Linked DNA regions of Gemmatimonas sp.. The protein of the gene in region 2 interacts with the protein of the main gene of each other region in a pairwise test. Links are inferred from orthologs where the notes say so. Each region holds a gene or a part of one and is shown on either strand. Other genes may lie near its edges.

The links.
Region 1: the proteins of RMP10_RS13955 (region 2) and mrdA interact in binary tests that used the Escherichia coli proteins (3 or more experiments, as listed by UniProt). The link is inferred for Gemmatimonas sp. from one-to-one orthologs.

The regions. Positions count from the first base shown.
Region 1 is NZ_JANPLK010000017.1:8,331-11,492, forward strand. What follows is about bases 171-3,015. They hold mrdA (penicillin-binding protein 2), read left to right. Parts: upstream 171-635; coding sequence 636-2,396; downstream 2,397-3,015. Other genes in these bases: mreD (rod shape-determining protein MreD), read left to right, coding at 171-631; rodA (rod shape-determining protein RodA), read left to right, coding at 2,409-3,015. In the rest of the region: rod shape-determining protein MreC, read left to right, coding at 1-93; more of mreD, read left to right, coding at 119-170; more of rodA, read left to right, coding at 3,016-3,162. UniProt on the Escherichia coli protein: Catalyzes cross-linking of the peptidoglycan cell wall. Responsible for the determination of the rod shape of the cell. Is probably required for lateral peptidoglycan synthesis and maintenance of the correct diameter during lateral and centripetal growth.
Region 2 is NZ_JANPLK010000051.1:96,090-99,387, reverse strand. The notes cover bases 73-3,053. They hold RMP10_RS13955 (PBP1A family penicillin-binding protein), read left to right. Parts: upstream 73-475; coding sequence 476-2,632; downstream 2,633-3,053. Other genes in these bases: RMP10_RS13950 (amidohydrolase family protein), read left to right, coding at 2,640-3,053; tyrS (tyrosine--tRNA ligase), read right to left, coding at 73-407. Also shown: more of tyrS, read right to left, coding at 1-72; more of RMP10_RS13950, read left to right, coding at 3,054-3,298. UniProt on the Escherichia coli protein: Cell wall formation. Synthesis of cross-linked peptidoglycan from the lipid intermediates.

The DNA.
Region 1 (3,162 bases), on a different replicon or contig from region 2:
GCTCGAGCGCGCGCGCGACCAGACACTACAAAGCCCCGTGTGGTGGCGCCGCCTCCGGCACCCCGCGCTGGCCCTCCACCGGCGGGTCGGTGATGGGGCTGGCGACATGGAACTGCGCATGAGTCGCCCGCAGCAACAGACGCCGGGAATAGGCAGCGCGATTCGCGCCTGGCTGGGTTTCGCGATTCTGCTGACGGCGCATTTTGCCGTGCGCCCGCTGTTCAACGGTCGCGCGAACGTCGATTTCATCATTATCGCCATTCTGTTCTCGGCCGTGCGCATGCGCCCGGGGTTGGCTGCGCTCACGGGGTTCCTGACCGGTCTCGCGGTTGACGCGCTGGCACCGGGATCATTCGGCGCGTCGGCGCTCGTACTGACCCTCGTGGCGTTCGGCGCGTCGTGGCTCAAGGCGGTGTTCTTCGCCGACCACGTGGCGCTCACGGGACTGTTCGTCTTCGCCGGCAAGTGGCTGTTCGACATCGCGATGACGTTGCTTACGGGCGGGGCGTCCGGCGCATCGCTCGTCGTGACGTTGTTGTTGTGGTCGCCGCTGTCGGCCGCGCTGACCGCGCTCCTGGCGGTGTTGTTGCTCACGGTGTTTCGTCCGCTGTATCGACCGCACACCACGTGATGTTGTGAGCTACCATCCGAATGCGATCCTTCGTCGCGCGCGACTTGCGCGTGTGCTGCTGTTCGCCTCGTTCGTGGCACTCGGCGGCGCGTTCTTCCGCGCGCAAGTGCTGCAGAACGCGGAGTACGTGTTGCAGTCGGAGAACAACCGGTTGCGCGAGGTGCCATTGCCCGGCGCCCGCGGTACGATCTACGATCGGCACGGTGAGGTGATCGCGGAGAATCTGCCGGGATACTCGGTGTCGATACTGAGTCCGACGGAAGATTCGCTGCGGTCGGCGCTCACCACGCTCTCGAAGGTGATTCAGATCGACTCCGCGCAGCAGGAACTAGCGGTGCGACGATTCCGTCGCGCCCGCACGCGGCCGGCCGTGATTTTCAACGATGCGTCGTTTCAAGTCGTGTCGGTGCTCGAGGAACGTCGTGTCGAGTTTCCGGGGCTCATCATTCAGAGCTCGCCCAAGCGGTACTATCCGGACGGCGCCGCGATGGCGGCGCTGATCGGCTACACCGGTGAGATCGCGGAAGACGATCTCTCGAAACCGAGATACGAGAGCTACAAGGCCGGACAGCAGGTTGGAAAGACAGGCCTCGAGTTGCAGTACGAGGCGCAGTTGCGTGGCAAAGAAGGTCGCCGGTTTGTGGAAGTCGATGCGCGCAATCGTGTGGTGCGCGATGCCGGCGTTCGGCCGGAGGAACAGCCGGAAGCACCGCCGGCATTGCGCACGAACATTGATCTCGATCTTCAACGATTCGCGCACGAATACTTCGGTGATTCGCTGCGTGGCGCGGTGGTGGCTCTCGATCCCAAAACAGGCGGTGTACTCTCGCTGTACAGCGCGCCGAGCTACGACATCAACAAGTTCATCGGTGGCGTGTCGAGCAGCTTCTACGAAAGCCTTCGGGTAGATCCGCACCGGCCGCTCGTGAACCGCGCGCTCTCGGGAACGTACGCGCCGGCGTCGACGTGGAAACTGGCCACGGCGATCATTGGTATGGAGCTGGGGTTGGTGACCATGGACACCCGCATGCAGACGCCGTGCACGGGCGGCTACTATTACGGTCGTGTGTTCAAGTGCTGGGACAAGCGTGGGCACGGTGATGTGACCTTGGCGCAAGCGATCGCGAAGTCGTGCGACGTCTACTTCTATCAGCTTGGGCTCAAGATCGGCCTCACGCGATTGCTGGCGGGGGGCGTGTCGCTGGGGTTTCGTGATAGCACCGGCGTCGACCTCCCCAACGAGCGCACACCGCGTTGGCCCGAATCGACCGCGTACTTCGATAAGCGGTACGGCTCACGTGGTTGGAATCGCTCGGTCGTGTTGAGTCTGGCGATCGGCCAGGCGGACAACGCGCAGACGCCACTCAGTATGGCGCGTTTCTATGCCGCGATGGCCACTGACGGGATGGCCCCCACGCCCCAAGTCGTCATGCGCGACCCGGAACGCAAGCAAATTCTCAATCTCGACAAGGCCCAACTGGCGAGCATTCAACTGGCGCTCGCCGACGTGGTCTCCCGCGGCACGGCTGCCGGCGCACAGATTCAGGGTTTGACTATCGCCGGGAAGACCGGAACGGCACAGGTGAACGGCCAGCTCGACAATGCGTGGTTTGTGGGATACGCGCCGGCGAACGATCCCAAGATCGTGCTGGCCATCATCATCGAGGAGGGGCTTCACGGGTCCACGGCCGCTCGCGCCGCCACCAAGATGATGGAACGCTATCTCAAGACGCGGTTGACGATGACCGCCATCGTCAACGACTGAGGCAGCGCGCACATGGCCGGTATTTCCGTTCTGCGCAGGCAGAGTATCGACGTTCCGCTATTGGTGATCGCGTTGCTGCTCACGGGCTTCGGCATCGCCATGGTCTTCTCGGCGGGGCAGATCGACAGCCCGACGCCGATCATCGAGAATGCATGGAAGCGGCAGCTCGGCTGGTTTGGCGCGGCGCTGATGGCCACGTGGGTCATCTCGCGCGGCTCGGTGCGGTTGATCGAATGGAGCGCCTGGCCGCTGTACGCCTTGAGTTGCACGCTGCTGCTGCTCGTGCTGTTTGTGGGCACTGGCGCCGGCACGGCGGCGAGTGTGAAGGGATGGCTCAGTATCGGTGGCGTGCGCATCGGTCAGCCGGCGGAATTGGCGAAGCTCGCGACGACGCTCATGCTCGCGCGCGTGCTCGCCGCGCGGCGCGAATCGATCCGTTCACTCGTGGATCTGTGGCGACCGCTGCTCGTGGTGGGCGTGCCGTGGCTGCTTGTTATGGCGCAGCCCGACCTCGGGACCGGCATCGTGTTCATCGGGATCTGCTTCGCCATGCTCTTCTGGGCCGGCGTGCCGTGGCCGCTGCTGCTGCTGTTGGCCAGTCCGGGCATCAGCCTCGTGCTTGCGTTCAGCACGGGCATCTGGGGCGCATGGTTTCTGATTCTCGTCGCGCTAGTGCTTTGGTATCGCCCATATCTCCTCGAAGGCGTCGTCATCGTGTTGATGAACGTGATCATGGGTGGCGTGGCGCCGATTCTCTGGGACAAGC
Region 2 (3,298 bases):
AAGTCGAGCAGCGACAGCTTGGTGAGCCAGTCGGCGTTGTTCACCAGCTTGGCGGCGTTCGGTCCCTCGAAATCGAGGAACTTGGCCAATTGCATCCGGATCGCTTCGGCATTCTCGGCGATCGTTTCCAGCGTCTGCAAGATGCGTTCGCTACTCCGGCCGCTGGGGTCGCCAATCATGCCCGTGCCACCGCCCACCAGCGCGATGGGTCGGTGGCCGGCCCTTTGCAGATGGACGAGTCCCATGACGGGCACGAGGTTGCCCACGTGCAGGCTGGAGGCGGTGGGGTCGAATCCGCAGTAGCCGGTGACCTGACCCGCCGCGAAGGCGGCCGGAAGGCCTTCGGTGTGCTGGAACAGCAGCTCGCGCCAGGCGAGTTCGGAAATCGGGGCTGATGGCTCGGACATTCTCACAAGTTATCGCGGGTCCGGCTCTTGGCGCGCCCCCGCGTGAGCGGGTAGCCTTCAGACAACCTATGGCTCTCTCCTCTGTTCTTTCGCGGCGCCCGTGGCTGGGGTGGCTGCTCGTGGTTGGGATTTTCGGCGGCATGGTCGGTGCCGGCGGGCTGCTTGGCGCTTGGAGCGTCATCTGCCGGGACGGACGCTGTCCGTCGATCGCCTCGCTCGAGAAGTATGTGCCCCGCCAGACCTCCAAGGTGTACGCCGCCGACGGCCGGTTCATCACGGAACTCGGTCTCGAGCGTCGCACGCTCGTACGGCTGCAGGATATCCCCAAGCATGTGCGCGATGCGGTCGTCATCACCGAAGACCGCCGGTTCTACTCGCACTCGGGCATCGACTACTACCGCGTGTTCGGTGCGCTCGCCCGCAACGTGAAAGCCGGCAGCTATGTGCAGGGCTTCTCTACGATCACGATGCAGCTGGCCCGTAATGTCTTTTCCGATCGCATTTCCCGCGAGAAGACGCTGCTGCGCAAGATCAAGGAAGCGCGCGTGGCCCGTGCCATCGAGCAGCGCTACACGAAGGACAAGATCCTCGAGCTCTACCTGAACCAGGTATACCTCGGCAACGGCGCGTACGGCGTGGAAACCGCGTCGCAGCGCTACTTCGGTAAGCCGGTGCGCGAGGTCAGTGTGGCCGAAGCTGCCGTGCTGGCCGGATTGCTGAAGGGCCCCGAGCGCTACAACCCGCGCCGGTTCGCTGATCGTGCGATCCTGCGCCGCAACACGGTGCTCGAGCTGATGCGCCGCGAAGGCGCGATCAACGACGCCGATGCCTCGCTCGCCAAGGCCTATCCGCTGCAGCTGGCCGAGCGCACCGAGTCGGGCGACGTAGCACCGTACTTCGTGGAGTGGGTGCGCCAGGAGCTCGAGGAACACTTCGGCAAGGGACTCTACGACGAAGGGTACAAGGTTTATACATCGCTCGATGTCGACATGCAGGGCGCCGCCGAACGCGCCTTGGAGAACCAGCTGCAGGCCATCGAGGCCGGACGTCACGGTAAGTACTCGCATCTCACCTACGAAGCGTATCTCGCACGGTCGGCCGAGGGCGGTGAGCGTGGCGCGGCCAACTCCCCGTATCTGCAGGGCGCGTTCGTCGCGGTTGATCCGCGCAGTGGTGCCGTGCGCGCCATGGTTGGTGGCCGTGACTTCGGCGACTCGAAATTCAATCGCGCGGTGCAGGCGCTCCGCCAGCCGGGTTCGACCTTCAAGCCGATTGTCTACGCGACGGCCGTGCACGAGGGGTTCAGCCCCGGGCAGATCGTGGACGACTCGCCCATCTCGCTCGACCAGATGAGCGGCGAAGCATGGACGCCGCAGAACTACGATATGAAGTTTATGGGCAATATGCCCATGCGGAAGGCGTTGTATCAGTCGCGCAATCTGGCCGCGATCCGCACCGGCATGGCGGTCGGCGCCGGAAGTGTGATTTCCATGGCGAAGCGCTTCGGCATCACGACGCCCATTCCGCCCTATCCGTCCATCTTCATCGGGTCGGCCGACGTGTATCCGGTGCAGATGATCGCTGCGTACTCGGTGTTCGCCAACCTTGGCCTGCGCACGACACCGCACGCGATTTTCAAGGTCGAAAACGCCGACGGCAAAGTGGTGTGGCAGCCCACGACGGAGCGGGAAGCGGTGCTGTCGCCTGAGGAAGCGTGGCTGATGGTGAGCATGATGAAGGACGTGGTGGTGCGCGGCACCGGTGCGCGCATCTGGAGTTCTGGCTTCCGTGTGCCCGCCGGTGGGAAGACGGGCACCACCAACGACGGCGCCGACGTGTGGTTCATCGGCTACACCGCCGACCTGGTGGCCGGCGTCTGGATGGGCTTCGACAAACCGCAGAAGATCAAGTCGAATGCACAGGGCGGTGAGCTGGCGTCGCCGGCGTGGGCGTCGTTCATGACCGAGGTGTATCGTCGCAAGCCGCAACCGCCGGACTGGCCGCGTCCCGACGGCGTCGTGGTGCGCGAAATCGATGCGCTCACCGGACAGCTCGCGAACAGCAACTGCATGACGGCGCTTGCCACGGAGTTTTTCGTGCAGGGCACCGAGCCGACGGGCACGTGCACCGATCCGGCGCCGCGCACGCTGCTCTCGACGGACAGTGTCGCCAAGCTGCGCGCCAAGGCGGACTCCACGAACCCGTTCAAAATTCCGCCGCAGTGAGTGTAACGTGAGTGCGCCGACGCTGTACACGGCGGACTGGGTGTTGCCGATCTCATCGGCGCCGATCCGCCACGGTGCGGTGCTCGTCGAGGCGGGACGCATCGCGTTCGTGGGTGCCGCGAGCGCGGTCGCCTTGGACAGCAGCGTGGTCCGCACGATCGCTTTGGGCAATGCAGTGCTCATGCCGGGCCTCGTGAACGCGCATTCGCATCTCGAGCTCACGTTGCTGCGCGGCTTTCTCGAGGGGCTCGACTTCCGCGATTGGCTGCGCACGCTCACCACGGTGCGCCGCGATCTCATGAGCGAGAGCGTGCTGCTTGATGCGTCGCGGGCCGGCATCCGGGAAGCGCTGCGCAACGGTATTACCTGCTTGGCCGACACCACCGATTCCGGCGCGCCACTCACCGCGATGCGCGAGTACGGCGTGCGCGGCGTGGGCTACCTGGAAGTATTCGGCCCCGATCCCGCGCAGTGCGACGGCGCGATCGCGCAGCTTGCGGCCCGCGTGGGTGAGGCGCGCGCTCTCGATACGGCACTCGTGCGCGTGGGGGTGTCGCCGCACGCGCCCTACACCGTATCACGTGATCTCTTCGCGGCCACGGCCGCGCTGTCGCGGCGCGAGTCGCTGCCGATGGCAGTGCACGTGGCCGAGAGCGCGGCCGAGAT